Regions from separate parts of the Paenibacillus sp. Z3-2 genome, predicted to be linked through region 2. Evidence: riboswitches for the same ligand, from Rfam matches in the RefSeq annotation. Region 2 holds a riboswitch; each other region holds the start of a gene.

Region 1 (4,218 bases), 280 kb from region 2:
TACCCATGCGATATAACCATGCAGTGCAATAAAACAAAACAGCAGGAAAAATACAACGGAGAGCAGCAACGCTACGATAATATGTTTGAACCGAATCAGCCTCGGTGATAACGAAGAGGGCAGATCGGATACTTTTGTTTGCAGCGGGGCTTCGCTCTGGGATGTTGGATACATGAATGGCCCCTCCTTTGAAGTTCAGTTGAAGATAACAACGACATGAAAAGAGAATTGCGTCTATTTCAGAACCTGCTTCAGAGCGATATCTTAAAGTAATATATCTTTATCGTATGTTCCAATATAGTCAAAGTCAATTGATTGAGGGCATTTGTTACGCAATTGTTATATAGTTCTTAAGATATATGGGTAACATTCCCTTAGCGAGTAAATTACAGGGGATTTAGTCTTATAAAAAGGAAATATTTATAACTTGGCCTATTCAGATCTTAACTCTTTTTGGTTTACAGATGAGACCGTTTCTCATATAATTTATGTAACCAAGTTTCATGTGATGAAACATGAGGAGGGCATTATGCCATGGAAGATCGTAAGTTAACCGTCCGGGCTGTAGAACGGGCGCTGGATATATTATTATGTTTTACCACGCGCAGTGATCTGGGACTCACCGAAATTGCCAGTCAGATTGGTTTGCACAAAAGTACAGTGCATCGCCTGATGGCTACGCTGGAGGATCGAGGCTTTGTCATCCGGGATGCGGCAACGGAGAAGTACCGACTTGGCATACGAATCTGGGAGCTATCAGCCCATATGTCACGCAGTGATGATCCGGCGATTTTGCTGCTGCCTGCAATGGAGCGGCTGAGAGACCGGTTGGGAGAGACCGTAAGTCTGTACCTGCGTGATGGCAGTGAACGGATTCGGATTCAGGCTGTACAAAGTGATCAGGCAATTCGCCGTGTTGCTCCCGTCGGCGTTAGACTCCCGCTATCTGTCGGGGCTTCCAGCAAAGTCTTGATGGCGTTTGCGTCGGACGAGGACCGTGAAGAACTGATGAATGGGCCTGAATGGCCGGTATTTATCGATCCAGCGGTGTATCTGGCGCAGATGGGAGACATCCGGGATAACGGATATGCCACGAGTTACGAGGAACGTGAGCCGGGAGCTGCCGCGGTATCGGTGCCGATTATGGATCGTAGAGGCAATATTGCAGCTGCGCTCTCGGTCTCAGGACCTGTCAGCCGACTTTCGCAGGAGACTTTGCACGAATACGCACCTGTGCTAAAGGAAGCTGCTACGCAGATGGGGCTCATGTTATCCTGATGTTGATGTAAGGTCTGTCACCAATTAAGTTAGTAATCTGGGATATAAAGGTTGTTTTTATGTCCCGGTTGCGCTACTCTGTAATGGACGGCCCAGCGGGGCCAGCTTCATTGCATATGAACAGCGGCTTGTGTAAGCCGCAACTTGTTAACGTTACTGGGGGAGTCCGAACTGTCCGGACTGAGACGGAATCGCATGAGATTCCGGACCCTTTGCACCTGATCTGGATCATACCAGCGTAGGGAAGTAATCGGCGATATGACCACAACCACCACATAATGTGACCCTTGCAGTGCTCCGTTAAGGAGCTGATTGAAGGTGCATTATTGGTGATGGACATAAAAGTCGGTTCCTTCGGGGACCGGCTTTTTTATATACAGGGAACAGGCGATATAGCGCGGACTCCATGGGCTTCTTTTTCAATAACCTGCAAAAGTGGGCTTGGATAAGGAGAGAAGTCTCATAGATTCATGATCTGTGGTAACCTCCGTTATGTTGTGAACTGTACATGAATGATGTCTCCTCTGGTCTGGTGTAGGATCGCTCATTCTTCTCTGCATTGCGTTGATTTGGGACAGGTACGTAAGCGAGCTAATGATGATACCAACCAATCCAAGCGAAGGAACACTAAGGAGGAGAAAAGTGAACATGAGTACAGGAAATCAAACGGGACAACAAGCGATGGAACAGGAACATACGGGTCAGCAGGTGGAAAAGAAAACAGAGGCGGCCGGACGGGTTCAGCCCTTTCCGGGCAGCCGCAAAGTCTACATTCAGGGCTCACGGCCGGACATTGCTGTCCCGGAGCGTGAAATAGCCCTTCATGACACGAATACTCCCCAAGGGGTGGAGCATAACGAGCCGCTGCGTGTCTACGATACGAGCGGTCCGATGACTGATCCCGAATTTCATGCCGATATCCGGGCAGGTCTACCAGCCCTGCGTACCCGCTGGATCACAGAGCGTGGCGATGTCGAGGCTTACCAAGGCCGTACAGTTAAACCCGAGGATAACGGATTAAAGCCCGGAGGGAAGAGAGCTGGAGCCGAAGAGTACCCTGGATTGCGTGGCAAACCGCTGCGAGCACAGACAGGACGCTGTGTGACTCAGATGCATTATGCGAGGCAGGGAGTCATTACGGCAGAGATGGAGTTTGCCGCCATTCGTGAAGGCGTGGAGCCGGAATTCGTGCGCCAGGAGCTGGCGAGTGGAAGAGCCATCCTGCCGTCTAACATCAATCACCCGGAGAGTGAGCCGATGTTGATCGGTCGTCATTTTCATGTGAAGATCAATGCCAACATTGGCAACTCTGCTGTATCTTCTTCCATCGAGGAAGAGGTGGAGAAGATGACCTGGGCGGTACGCTGGGGGTCGGATACCGTAATGGATCTGTCCACAGGCAAAGACATTCATACTACCCGGGAATGGATTATCCGCAATTCCCCTGTGCCAATCGGTACGGTGCCGCTGTATCAGGCGCTGGAGAAGGTGAATGGCGAAGCGGAAGCACTGACCTGGGAGTTATACCGTGACACGCTAATTGAGCAGGCAGAGCAGGGTGTGGACTACTTTACGATTCATGCAGGCGTGCTGCTGCGTTATATCCCGATGACGGCCAAGCGGATGACAGGCATTGTGTCTCGCGGTGGGTCCATTATGGCAGCATGGTGCCTTGCACATCATCAGGAGAACTTTTTGTACACCCATTTTGAAGAAATCTGCGAGATTATGAAAAGGTATGATGTCGCGTTCTCGCTGGGAGATGGACTTCGCCCAGGCAGCATCTACGATGCCAACGATGAAGCACAGATGGCGGAACTGGCGACGCTTGGAGAACTGACGCAGATCGCGTGGAAGCACGATGTGCAAGTGATGATTGAAGGCCCGGGTCACGTGCCGATGCACAAGATCAAGGAAAATGTGGACTTGCAGATGGAGATTTGCAAAGAAGCACCGTTCTATACGCTGGGTCCACTGACAACCGACATTGCCCCGGGATACGATCACATCACATCCGCCATTGGGGCGGCCATGATTGGCTGGTTCGGCACGTCCATGCTCTGTTATGTTACGCCAAAAGAACATCTAGGCCTGCCCAACAAGGATGATGTGCGGGAAGGGGTTATCGCCTACAAGATCGCAGCCCATGCCGCTGATCTGGCAAAAGGCCATCCACGTGCCCAGCGCCGGGATGACGCCCTGTCCAAAGCGCGCTTCGAGTTCCGCTGGCGTGACCAGTTTAACCTGTCACTGGACCCTGAACGTGCGCTTTCCTACCATGATGAGACGCTGCCAGCCGAAGGGGCCAAGGAAGCTCATTTCTGCTCCATGTGCGGACCGAAGTTCTGTAGCATGCGCATTACGCAGGACATTCGTGCCTTTGCCACCGATATGAGTGCATTTAATTAACAATACGGCTCACAATGTCATTGTGAGCCGGGATTCTTTATCTGAAGTTTTGCAAATAGGAAGCTCTTCGTCTACGAGTTGTTGTTAAGCGAGTTAAACCAGATAATTGTTTTGTTGAAAGCTATAACTTGTTGTTTGATTAACATGTTTCCATAATCATCTAGAGCAAAGTGATAAGTAAATGCGCGACTTATGATTTAATCGGTCGAAGGCATCTCGAGCTCTTTGTATGACAAACTGGCGAACTTCGATTATTTGCTCTGTTTCGCTCAACCCATCATTTTTAATTTTATTCCCCGAATTATCAACACTGAGATTTAAGAAACTCTAAACGAGAAAATTACATTCCAAATCAACCAAATAACCTAAAATGAGAGATCTCAGGTCAAATATGTTACCTGACGATCTACTGTAACGAATTAATTGAGTTTCACCAAGACTGTATAGTTAAATTATTCATACAACATTGAGCTTCTAAGATTATTATTTACAGAGCCAATATATCTGTTTCTTGCTCTCACAGATGTTGAT
Region 2 (4,218 bases):
TGATGGGAAGCAGGGAATATATGCCTTTGTTATTCATAAATGAAGTTCCTCATTTCATCGTTTTGATTTGTAGAAAATGGACAGCAGCATGTTAACGGACAATGTGACAATGTACTGATTGAAGATCTGCTGAAATTGTGCATAAGGTATATTTTGAAGATCGTAACTCCTGTATTTACATCTAATTTCTGTCTAAGTTTTATCCAACTTTCCTTTTGGCTCCATGACGATGACGCCGTAAGCTAAACCGTTTCTCCAGCCAAGCAATCAGTGCAAACAAAATGATTCCCAGCAAGGATAACAGCACAATAGCGGCAAACATCGCATCCGTATTCATATTGCTGGACATGCGGCGGCTGAAGTAGCCGAGCCCTTTACTGCCACCGAGCCATTCGCCAATCGTTGCCCCAACCACGCAGTACACCACAGACATCTTTAGCCCCGAGAAAAATGAAGGGAGTGCCAGCGGAACCTGGAGTTTGCGAAAAATATCCCATTTGCTGGCGCCCATGGTGAGTAGTAGTTCACGCTGTTCTGGGTCGCCTTGGCGGAGTCCATCGTAGGTACTGACCACAATGGGGAAGAACGCGATCAGGAACACCACGGCGACTTTACTCCACAGCGTGTAGCCGAACCACAGGATGAATACGGGGGACAGGGCAATCAGCGGGATCGTCTGACTGATCACGATGAAGGGATATAAGGCCTTTTCAATCGAGCGATTCATATGCATGCCTGTCGCCAGCGCAATTCCGGTCACTATGGACAAGCCAAAACCAACAGCAACCTCCATAAAGGTAGCAGGCAGATGTATGGTCAGCAGCAGACGACGATGCTCAACCAGTGAGCCTGCGATGGCCGTGGGTGCAGGAATGATGAAGGAAGGCACCCATCCCATACGTACAATCGTTTCCCAGATCGCCAGTAAAAAGAGCATGAGCAGAATGAACAAACCATATTGGGAAAACCACTTCGAGAGCCACGTCTGGACGCTAACCTTATCGCTTCGCATGCAATTGTTCCTCCAGTTGTCGTCTCATCTGCACGAGAGCCGGTTCGTAGATCAGGTCCGAATGCCTTGGACGTGGCAAAGGAACCGTCATTTCCCGCAGTTGCTGACCTTGTCCGCCTGGAGTTAGTAGAATAATACGATCACTTAAAAGCAATGCTTCTTCAATGTCATGTGTAATAAACAGGACGGTTTGGCCAAAGCCCTCCCACAGCTCCAACAACCAGCGATGCATTTCTCGTTTGGTTAAGGCGTCGAGCGCACCGAAGGGTTCATCCAGCAACATGAGCTGTCCGCCTGTAAGCAAAGTACGAAGCAGTGCTACCCGCTGCCGCATGCCACCGGATAACTCATCCGGATAGGAATGTTCATAACCTGACAGGCCGAACCTGGCTAATCCAGCCATGATGTCGGCCCGCAGCTTGTCCTTGTTCTGTCGGCCTGGTGCCAACTCGGCAGGCAGCATGCAGTTCTCCAAGACGGTCCGCCAGGATAACAGCAGATCTTTCTGCGGCATATAGGCGACTCGTCCGAGCCGTTGTCCTTGCGGTACATCGGCAATGTCGATGGTGCCGACGGTTGGCTCATGCAAGCCTGCGAGCAGCTTGAAGAGCGTGCTTTTACCTGATCCGCTGGAGCCAATGAGTGAGACAAATTCTCTCTGTTGAACCTGAAGCGACACATTGGAGAGTACGGGTGGATCTTTTTTTTCGGGAAAAGCGAAGCTTACGTTGTGAATGGTTACATGGTTGGCCATCTGATCCTCACCCCCTTAATGTCAGACTGGTGAAATAACAACGACATCCTGTGCTCTGCAAAAGAAACAAAAAAGACCCCCCCATTTCCGGAGAAATGAGTGGGTCTGTAAGTTAGATCCGCAATTTATCTTCACATATACATGATAAAATTCCGCTTACTAAAAGGCCGCTCCACTTCCCTCCGCTGGTATGATCCAGATCAGGTTCAAAGGGTCCGAATAGTCATATTCGTCTCAGCCGCAGGGCTCCCCTAGTGCAAATGTACAAGATATGCAGTTGTATGTTCAGCATATATCACTTGAACATGAACTGTAAAGAGGCAGCATGATGGAATTGTTGAGGTGAACTTGGAGTCAGATCCGAGGAGCGAGGTTGTAATCATACAAATTTCAGTTGGAATGAATTTCTTTTGTCCCTCGTTGTGCTTAGAACAATCGAACAATTTACCTCGTTTCAAGAACCCGATATAATAGGGATGGCGCATATTGGCCGGATCACAAATGCAGGTGGGATTTCTCCCTCCTAAGCAGAATGGGGACCCGAGTTGAAAACGTTCAAAAAAGTATATATTGAGATCACAAGTATCTGCAATCTGGCATGCAGCTTCTGTCCGCAGACACAGCGTGCCAAAGGATTCATTGACCCTGAAGTCTTCAACAATATACTGGATCAAGTTAAACCACATACCAACCATATTTATTTACATGTCAAAGGTGAACCCTTGTTGCATCCCAAAATAGATCTGCTGCTTGATTCCGCACATGCGAAGGGACTCAAGGTGAACATTACAACGAATGGTACGCTGCTGCCCAAGACTCAGCATAAATTGCTTGGCAAACCGGCGCTGCGGCAGATGAACTTCTCTCTGCACAGCTTCGATGGGCATGAAGGTTCAACCGATCGTGACGGGTACCTGAGCAACATCTTGTCTTTTGTACATGAAGCGGTGAAGCACAATGTTATCATCTCATTCCGGCTGTGGAATCTGACGCAGGATAACTTTACGAATGCTCAGATGAATCGAAATCGGGAGACCCTTGAAGTGCTGGAACGTGAGTTCAATCTGGACTTTCGTATTGAAGAAAAAGTGGTTCCAGGCAGCGGGGTCAAAATCGCCCCAAATGTATACCTGAACCAGGATCATGAGTTCCAGTGGCCGAGTCTGGATGCACCGGAAGATGACGGGAAAGGATTTTGCCATGCACTACGCGGTCAGGCGGCTGTGCTAGTGGATGGAACGGTGGTTCCATGCTGTCTTGATGGTGAGGGTGTCATTAACCTCGGTAACGTGCACGAGAAGTCATTCTCGGAGATTATTGAGGGTGAGCGAGCGAGCAATCTGGTGTATGGTTTTTCCAAGCGTGAAGCGGTGGAAGAGTTGTGCCGGAAGTGCGGGTATCGTCAGCGGTTTGGAGCCTAGAATATAAAGTGAATACCATCATGTTTTCATAAGATCACGTTGTCTGTAACAGATGATGTGGTCTTTGTTGTGTATATTGAGGTTGTAAATAGAGCATATCCGAAGTTGATATCGGTACATAACAAGTAAACACGGGACCACAAAGCATGCTGAAACATCAGGTTCTATGCTGGGAAGTGTAAACGTGATCTAATGATTATTCTTGTCCCCTTCCTTATTTGGTAGGATTAGGTTGTATTTCAGACAGAGGTGCACCTCTGGCGAACTTCCAGTACAAGCTCAGGCTAGTACTACCAAAAAACGAGAATAAGGGAGGAATAAAGTTATGAAAAAAATGTTGACGCTGTTGCTGTCCGCTGGTTTGGTTGCTTCCATATTTGGTGCAGTTCCGGCTGCGGCTGCACCTACGGTTGTAAATTCAACTATTATTGTTCCAAAGAATACGACCTATGACGGTCAAGGCAAAACCTTTGTAGCCAATCCCTCCACACTGGGCGACGGATCTCAAGCAGAGGGTCAAAAGCCAGTCTTTCGCCTGGAGGCAGGGGCCACGCTCAAAAATGTAAATATCGGATCACCTGCTGCCGATGGTGTTCACTGTTATGGAAACTGTAATATATCGAATGTGGTTTGGCAGGACGTGGGCGAGGATGCACTAACATTGAAGTCGGCCGGAACGGTCAATATTACCGGCGGAGCAGCGTACAAGGCCTATGATAAAGTGTTCCAGATGAATGCAGCCGGAACGATTAACATCAAAAATTTCCGTGCAGATGATATTGGCAAGCTGGTTCGCCAAAATGGTGGAACTTCCTTCGCAGTTAACATGACCCTGGATAACTCCAACATTTCCAATGTGAAAGATGCAATTATGCGTACAGACAGCAGTACATCACAAGGAAAAATCACGAATACACGGTATTCCAAAGTACCAACGTTGTTCAAGGGTTTCGCTTCAGGAAAAACGAGTCAGTCCGGGAATACGCAATATTAAGGCATTGCCACAAATACCCATCTGATGTACATTAGAA
Region 3 (4,218 bases), 2.8 Mb from region 2:
GCAAGCACCTATATAAGGCAGTCCATCCGGAGTGGCTGGTCTTACGCCTGCCCATGCTCTCAAAAATCGAGCTTCTTTCATTCCAGGTACCCAATAGGTAGCTGCTGCTAGCAGCTTCTGTACACTCTGGACTGAAACGTTCAGATCCGTTCTGCCGGGCAGACTGGTTGCCCCAAGCCACACTTCTCCATTGGCTTTCGGAACAATATAGATATCTTCGGCATACACCGTTCTATCAGGTCTGTACCCTGCATGTTCAGCTGAGAACTGAACAGCAGCTATTTCTCCTTTTACCGACCACACAGGCAAGCTCAGATTCACATGTCTCATTAATTCTTCACTCTGTAATCCAGCCGCTATAATGACATGTTTGCATGTCATCTCACCGATCGATGTGCTGATCCCCTGTACACCATGTTCGTTTGCTTGCACGCGTATATCCTGTATCCCTTCCATTACCCGTGCTCCCATTGCTTGAGCGGATGCAGCGTATGCCTTTGTTAGATTGACAGGAAGAATCTCACTCTCGTAAGGCCTGTAGTAGGCTCCATACGTATCTCTGTTAAGCCATGATGCCTCCTGTTGCACAGTGTAACGATCCCACCACACCTCATCAGCAGACAAAGCAGAATTTCGATTGTTCTTATAGCTGCTTAATTCACTGTATGAACGAAAAGGGGTCAGGAATCCCTGGCGTTGCAGACCAACCTCTAACCCGCTAAGGATAGCCATTAGCACCTGTTGCTCATGAAGTAACTGTCTGCTCTGCCTGGCAAGCTTAGCCATCAAAGGATGAGCAAAATCCTCACTGTCTGCCGCCAGCATTCCAGCCGCGGCGCACGAAGTTCCTCCCGCGATTGCTGAACGCTCTACCAGCAGTACCTCCTGTCCACGGGAGGCAAGCTCATATGCAATGGCACAACCAACGACGCCTCCACCTACAATAATAGTTTCGGCATGAATCTTATCCGGTCTATCCGTAACACTTTTGTTTCTTGATTCCGGTTCAGATTTCAGTTGATGACTGAAATGATTTCTGTTCTGACCCGATACGATCTCTTTCATCATCTCATCTCCTTGATTCAGCGGCTCAGACTTTCTGTATCAACAATTGCCTGTCTTAATGATGCAGCAGCTCGATCCGGTGAATCGTTACCCCATATGTACGAGATCACGGCAACCCCTTGTGCTCCCGTTGAGCGGATTGCTCGAATGTTCGCCGGTTCAATGCCCCCAATCGCAATAACAGGAACGGAGACACCAGAGCACACTTCAGCAAGAGCGTGCAATCCTCTTGGGTCAAGATCAGGCTTACTGTTGGTTGCATAGACATGCCCGAAGAAAAGGTAATCGGCTCCCCGTTCTTCAGCGATTTTTGCCTCATCGATTGAATGAACAGATACACCCAGACGAAGTCGTTGCACATTGCTTATGACAGCAGTGTTGTACATACGCATAGCCTCTTGCCCCCAGTGCACACCGCCATAGGTTTCATTCTGTGAGGGCAGTTCTGATCCATTGATAACGATGCAGCAAGATGGAACTCCAATGCCACGCAAACTTTCAGCCCAACCGATCTTTTGTTGCCATGTGAGTTCTTTCTCTCGTATGTGAATATAGTCGACCCACGGCCACACGTCCTTTGCTGATTTCACAAAAGAGGCTTGATCTTCTCCCCCCGTAGATACAACATGCAGTTCAAATGATCCGTGTACATGTTCATGAGAAATTGCCGTACTGTTCATCTCCTTCCATGCGTGAATGCTATAAAAATACAAAAAAGCCACTCCCGTAGGGGAGTGGCTGCGTATTAATAATTGGAGCAGATGACTGAATGATGCATACAGTTCATTTCGTACAAAACAGCTATGGAACTCAAACCATAACTTATACAAGGAACTGCATGTTTCAACTCGCTAAGCCGACAGTTGAAATTCATTCGAATTTCCGTTTGCTCAGGTCATTTACTGAAACGCGCGCGCCACTTCCCTACGCTGGTATGATCCAGATCAGGTGCAAAGGGTCCGGAATCGCATTCTTCCATCTCAGCCGCATCGTGCGGCCCCCCTAGTGTTCATATGAAGTTGTAGCTTATGTTACCATAGACGGTTTTTTTTGTCACCGTTCAATTCTATTAAACGTTCCCTGAATCGTCTAGTTTTTCTCAGACCATTCTTCGACATTCCATGTTTTGGTGACCCAACCCTCGTAGAAATCAGGTTCATGAGATACCAACAACACCGTTCCCTTGAATTCTTGCAAGGCACGCTGCAACTCAGCTTTTGCTGTGACATCCAGATGGTTCGTTGGCTCATCGAACAGAATCCAGTTGCTCTCACGCATCAAGAGCTTGCACAAACGAACCTTGGCTTGTTCTCCACCACTCAGCATGTTAAGCGGACGGGTAATATGCTCATTTTTTAATCCACAGCGAGCGAGATGCCCCCGGACTTCATTCTGTGTCAAATGTGAGAACTCATTCCAGACATCCTCAATCGGCGTGATGTTCCCAGCACGAACTTCCTGCTCAAAATAGGCCGTTTCGAGATAATCTCCCAAAAAGGTCTTTCCACTGAGTGGAGATATCTTGCCCAAGATGGTTTTCAGCAGCGTCGATTTACCCACACCATTACAGCCTACAATGGCAATTTTTTCACCACGTTCAATCGTCATCGTCATTTTAGGCAGCAAAGGATACGTGTATCCAATTTCAAAATCAATACCCTCAAAGACCGTTTTGCTACTCGCGCGGGCATCCTTGAATTTGAACGTTGGTTTGGCCGCCTCATCTGGACGATCAATACGTTCAATCCTGTCCAGTTGCTTCTCCCGGCTCTTCGCTCGACCTGAGGTTGAAGCACGTGCTTTGTTACGCTGAATGAAATCTTCCTGCTTCTTGATGTACTCTTGCTGCTTCTCATACGCATCAATATGCTGGGCTTTATTCATATCCGCCATCTCCAGGAACTTGTTATAGTTCGCTGCATATCGCGTTAATTTGGCAAATTCCAAATGATAAATGACATTCACGACTTCATTCATGAATTCCGTATCATGGGAGATTAGAAGAAACGCATGCGGGTAGTCCTTCAGGTAACGTGACAGCCATTCAATGTGCTCTACATCCAGATAGTTGGTCGGCTCATCCAGCAAAAGAGCTGTAGGTTTCTCAAGCAGAAGCTTGGCAAGAAGCACCTTGGTACGTTGCCCCCCACTTAGAGCTGCGACATCACGATCAAGACCAATTGCGGACAAACCAAGACCATTGGCCATCTCTTCCACTTTTACGTCAATCAGATAGAAGTCGCCCTGCTCCAGTTGTTCCTGAATATCGCCCATCTCTTCCAGCAACTGTTCCAGCTTATCTGGATCTGCATCCGCCATCTGGTCTGTAATATTCATCATTTCTTTTTCCAATTCAAGCAACGGAAGGAATGCATCCTTAAGCACGTCACGAATGGTTTTGCCCGGCGTAAGCTTCGTGTGCTGATCCAAATATCCATAACGGACCTTAGGTGTCCATTCCACTTTTCCACTGTCTTTAAGCAATTTACCTGTAAGGATGTTCATTAGTGTGGATTTACCCACACCATTGGCACCAACAAGTCCTACGCGCTCTCCGGCGAGTAAGCGAAACGATACATTTTTAAATAATGTGCGATCTCCAAAATTGTGACTCACGTTCTCTACTGACAATAAACTCATAAGATGAGGTTGCTCCTATCTATTAGACATTACTTTTTTTATTGTTCCGAAACCCTATTCTAGCACAGGTCCTGTCTTTTCTGAAAGTAATGTAAACAGTTCAGGAACCTCTTCCATGATTTTGTCATGCAGGCTCCTCTAACGATTAGAGCAGTTATATTCGAAATAGCCTTGTGCAGCTGCTTGTCTTGCATCTGTGAACACCTCTTCGGCACGGTAACCATTACCACATGTGGAGGGGTAGTAATACTTGATAGCCGTTAAAGGATCTACCCCACCTACGATGGCCGTTTTCTTCACAAGTCTGCCTCCACCAATCGCATAATTGTTGATCTTCTGATCCCCCACGGCTATTCCCTGGATAAAAGCCATAATTCCTGTATCATTAATGGAGTTATACCAATCCTCCTGTGAAATCAGGGGCATCGTAAACGTATAGGAAATACCGTTCTTTCTGGCAAACTCATTATGACGGTTAATCACATCAGCCAGATCATCCTGCACAGTGGTTAC
Region 4 (4,218 bases), 490 kb from region 2:
TCCAATGCCCTTGTCTGCACCAATCCATTCGGCGATGATGGCACCCATCACGCTATAGGTAGCGGCAATTTTGACACCGGAGAACACCGATGGCAGGGCATGGGGAAGCTCCAACTTCCAGAAGATCTGGTGACGTTTGGCACCAGCCATGCGCATATAGTTCATCATCGCGGCATCAGTACGGGTCAAGCCGTCCATGGCCGCCACCGCAACGGGAAAGAAGCAGACCAGGATGATCGTAATCAGCTTGGGCAGCAGCCCGAATCCGAACCAGATTAACAGGAGCGGCGCCAGCGCGATGGTCGGAATATTTTGACTAAGAATAAGTAAAGGATACAGGGCTGATTTGAGAAAAGGGACCAAATGGAGCACCATCGCAATCAGCAATCCGACCGCCGTGCCTGCCGCGAATCCGATCAGCGTTAACTGAATGGTTGCGGAGGCGTGCATGCCAAGTCGCTCGGCCTGGGATGCCGCTTCGCGGGCGATGTCGGACGGTGCCGGCAGCATCCATTTCTCGATATGGAACAGGGAAACGGCCCCCTGCCATATCGCTATAAAGAGAATAACCGCCACAAAGGGCGGCCATACGCTTTTGAAATAGGCGTGCATTAGCGATATTTCTCCGTCAGGGTATCCATGCTGAAGCCAGTAGGGCTATGGGCGATTTTGATCTGGGAGATGATGCTTGGGCTGCCAGCTTCCACGAGTACCTCATGCATCTTGCGGACAACCTCCAACAGTTCCTCCAGTTCCCCCTCCATGGTGGTGTCGAGCGGGTTCACCTGATACTTCAGGCCAGATTGTTGAATAACTTCAATGGCGCGATCTACGTAAGGATAAGAGTTCTCGCCATTTGGCGTTTTCGGAATAACTTGAATGCTAAGCAGTGTGCTTGCCATGAGAGATCACGGCTCCTTTCGAATGGGTGGTATAAGTCGAACATAGCGAATGTACACTTTACCACTCCGATTGCAGTACCCTCCTCCGATCGCTGTTATCCCCGGATTTCTTGATTCCTTTTCAATGGGGAAATCCCGGGATAAAGGCGAACACTTTGTTTCTTCAGATGGGTTCTGCACTCTTCGTTCTTGTGTACATAAAGGTCAACTTAACAGTTAGATTATTATTTGGGTAAAAACTCGTTCGTATATGCCTTGCTCACATCGATCTGTTCATCCAGCAGTTTTTTGCTAAACATCCAGTCGGTGTAGTTCTGCCATACTTCCTGTTTTTGTTCACCCCAACGCGGGGCGTCATCCGTGTACTTCGGACTAAGCCATTTCTGGCTTGCCAGTACCAATTCCTTGTCCAGATCCGGTACGGCCTTGATCAGAATGTTCGCTGCGTCTTCGGGATGATCAATCGCATATTGATACCCTTCGGAAGTGGCTTTCAGGAATGCTTTCACCAGATCAGGGTCATTCTGAATCGTCTGCTCGTTCGTTACGAGGACAGGCGTGTAGTAATCCAATGCTTCTGAATAATCCTTCACATATAACATGTCGATCGGTTCCCCGCGCAGTTCGGCTTCGATACCCGTCCAGGCGTAGAAAATCCACGCGAAATCAATGTCCCGTTTCACTGCGGTGAAAAAGTCGGCATCACCCATGTTAATATTTTTCACTTTGGATACATCGGCTCCGTCGCCTTCCATAATGGATTGCATCACGGCTTCTTCCACTGGGGAACCCCAACCGCCATAGGTTTTGCCTTCAAAGTCTTTCGGTGAATTAATATTCCGATCCGCCGGAGCAGCGAATCCGGATGTATTATGCTGAATAACTGCTGCGATGGAGATTAATGGAACACCCTGTGTGCGGGCTTGAGTTACACTCTCCTGATAGCTTACGCCAAAAGGCGCTTCATTGGAGGCAACCATTGTATCTGCGCCACCGGCACCTGGTTGTACAATCTCTACGTTCAAGCCCTCAGCCTTGTAAAAACCTTGATCTACAGCGGCATACAGGCCGGTATGATTCGTATTCGGTGTCCAGTCGAGCACCACTTTAATATCTTTCAGGGCGGCAGTGTCACCTTCGTTGCTGCTTTCCGTATTCGTGTTGCCGTTCTGCCCTGCTGGGGCAGCTTCTTTGCCGCCACATGCGGCTACAGTCACCATAAGCACACATAAGAGCAACAATCCCATTGTTTTACGCCATTTCATCTGTGGTTCTCTCCTTCGGTATGTCCGGCCGAGTGGCACGGGGTACTCCTTGGCTTCATATCCAATCATCTTGCATAAATCGACAGATTTATACCAGTTGAGATCTGGATGACGTTATTTTTTATTCAAAAAGAACGTCAAAAAAGCGCCCCGTAATCCGGGACGCGTGCAGGCGTTAGAGAGGTGGCGTTCAGCCATAGGGCTGTGCCAATTCGATATACTCCGATTCCTACGCTGGCATGATCCAGATCAGGTCTAAGGGTTAGTATCTTGGTGGGATACACTCTCAGCCGGCCAATTCCGACTCCCCTGGGAAACTATGAAGTTACGGGCATTACTAGGGTAATTATAGGCCAGCAGGTGGAACGTGTCCAGTCAGGAACTGGATGGGGGCACGTATGAATTAATCAAAGAGGCCATTATACATGCGTATAACGACCTCTCTAGATGTGTGATTTTTATCAATTATCGTGGCGAATTATAAAAGGAAAGCTGACTGAGTGCAAAAGCATCGGATTTCGGGTCATAGCCTACCTGTTTCTGAGTCGCTCCGAGCTGAGCTTTTGATCGTTTGACCTTGACCGGAGTCGCTTGATTAATTAAACAACATAATTTAGATACAGAAGGAGATAGTACTGCTATACAAATAATTACTTTTTACATAAAAATGGGGGCGTACTGAATGATCTTTAAAACCATATTCGCAATTATTCTGTCCTATTGTGTATACGTTTTTTTCACAGCTTACCTTTTATTTTTGGTTCTGTCTCCATCTACTATTGAAAATACGGATATGCAAAAATCGTTAACAGCAGGAAGTACGACAGATCGCGTATTGCTCTTGGAGGACGGCTTTCAATCCGGTCAGGTGAGAATCCAGACCATTCGAGAGGCGAAAACAAGCATCGACCTGGCTTATTACTCCATCCAAAAAGGAAAAACATCTCAACTCTTTTTTGCTGCTTTATTCGATGCAGCTGATCGGGGTGTTCATGTTCGAATCATTTTAGACGGGATTTTTCACAACATGCGCGGAGAATTGCGTGATATTCCAGATGCCATTGCAGCTCACCCCAATGTGGAGTTAAGGTATTATGAACCACTCCACATAGTTATGCCATGGACATGGCATAACCGTCTGCATGACAAAATCCTTCTTGTCGACAACACATATGGCATCATTGGCGGCCAAAATATTGGTGATAGATACATGGCATTGCAACCCCAAAAAGACTATGTATTCGATCGGGATGTCCTTGTTTACAATCCAAACCATAATACGAACACCACGGTTGTTGAAATGAAAAAATATATAGATCGGTTATGGAACCATCCATTCACCAAACCAGAAAAACATGCAAAACGTCAGCATCATGCAAAGGGGTTAAAAGAGCTGGCTCGGCTGGCTCAGTTATATAAAAAAGCTCGGGCTCAGAGCGATCCTTTTGTTAAAGTGTTGCCGAAGGAATGGGCTCAAGGAGCTCTTCATTCCGACCACGTCGCTTTCATTCACAATCCAATCCAAAGGCTGTATAAAGACCCGACCATGTGGAGAGCATTTGTTCATTTCGCCAATCAAGCAAAGTCGAAAGTGTACCTTCAGACGCCATATGCCATTCCTACCAAGAAAATGAAGAAAGCAGTACATCTGTCGATGAATCCAAAAGCAGAATGGGTCATGCTAACCAATTCAATCCAGCAGACCCCTAACCCTTTGGCTTTCGCGGGATACTTAAGCTCTAAGAAACGGTTGCTTGATACCAGTCTGGCCATTTATGAATACCAAGGCCCTTATTCCATACACGGCAAATCATTTGTTATGGATGGTTACCTCAGCATGGTTGGTTCGTATAATCTTGATCCCAGATCCGCCTTTCTAAATACCGAATCTGCTGTGGTCATTTCTGGTTCTGCATTCGCCAACGAACTAACAGAGGCTATGGATATCAAACGTGCACATAGTACGCGTGTGAATAAAGGTGAGCATCCAGCAGAATCTACGAATCAGAAAGGCTCTGTTTTCAAACGAATGGCAATCACAGCTTTATCCA

What was found. A riboswitch is a leader RNA that binds a small molecule or an ion and turns the genes downstream of it on or off. The one in region 2 is predicted to bind thiamine pyrophosphate.
Region 1: another riboswitch for thiamine pyrophosphate. It lies ahead of thiC (phosphomethylpyrimidine synthase ThiC); the one in region 2 lies ahead of M1D71_RS04105 (ABC transporter ATP-binding protein).
Region 3: another riboswitch for thiamine pyrophosphate. It lies ahead of M1D71_RS16755 (thiamine phosphate synthase); the one in region 2 lies ahead of M1D71_RS04105 (ABC transporter ATP-binding protein).
Region 4: another riboswitch for thiamine pyrophosphate. It lies ahead of M1D71_RS02205 (ABC transporter substrate-binding protein); the one in region 2 lies ahead of M1D71_RS04105 (ABC transporter ATP-binding protein).

What each region holds. Positions count from the first base shown of each region.
Region 1 is NZ_CP096397.1:656,681-660,898, forward strand. Features, by position in the region: gene M1D71_RS03165 (alpha/beta hydrolase) at 1-174, opposite strand, end outside; gene M1D71_RS03170 (IclR family transcriptional regulator) at 535-1,278, shown strand; TPP riboswitch at 1,427-1,540, shown strand; gene thiC (phosphomethylpyrimidine synthase ThiC) at 1,960-3,687, shown strand.
Region 2 is NZ_CP096397.1:938,672-942,889, forward strand. Features, by position in the region: gene M1D71_RS04095 (ABC transporter substrate-binding protein) at 1-37, opposite strand, end outside; gene M1D71_RS04100 (ABC transporter permease) at 200-1,012, opposite strand; gene M1D71_RS04105 (ABC transporter ATP-binding protein) at 999-1,766, opposite strand; TPP riboswitch at 1,927-2,029, opposite strand; gene M1D71_RS04110 (radical SAM/SPASM domain-containing protein) at 2,312-3,187, shown strand; gene M1D71_RS04115 (pectate lyase) at 3,513-4,181, shown strand.
Region 3 is NZ_CP096397.1:3,739,605-3,743,822, forward strand. Features, by position in the region: gene thiO (glycine oxidase ThiO) at 1-1,068, opposite strand, end outside; gene M1D71_RS16755 (thiamine phosphate synthase) at 1,083-1,778, opposite strand; TPP riboswitch at 1,970-2,079, opposite strand; gene M1D71_RS16760 (ABC-F family ATP-binding cassette domain-containing protein) at 2,155-3,705, opposite strand; gene M1D71_RS16765 (hypothetical protein) at 3,844-4,218, opposite strand, start outside.
Region 4 is NZ_CP096397.1:444,111-448,328, forward strand. Features, by position in the region: gene M1D71_RS02195 (ABC transporter permease) at 1-612, opposite strand, end outside; gene M1D71_RS02200 (MTH1187 family thiamine-binding protein) at 612-902, opposite strand; gene M1D71_RS02205 (ABC transporter substrate-binding protein) at 1,127-2,167, opposite strand; TPP riboswitch at 2,376-2,488, opposite strand; gene M1D71_RS02210 (phospholipase D-like domain-containing protein) at 2,850-4,218, shown strand, end outside.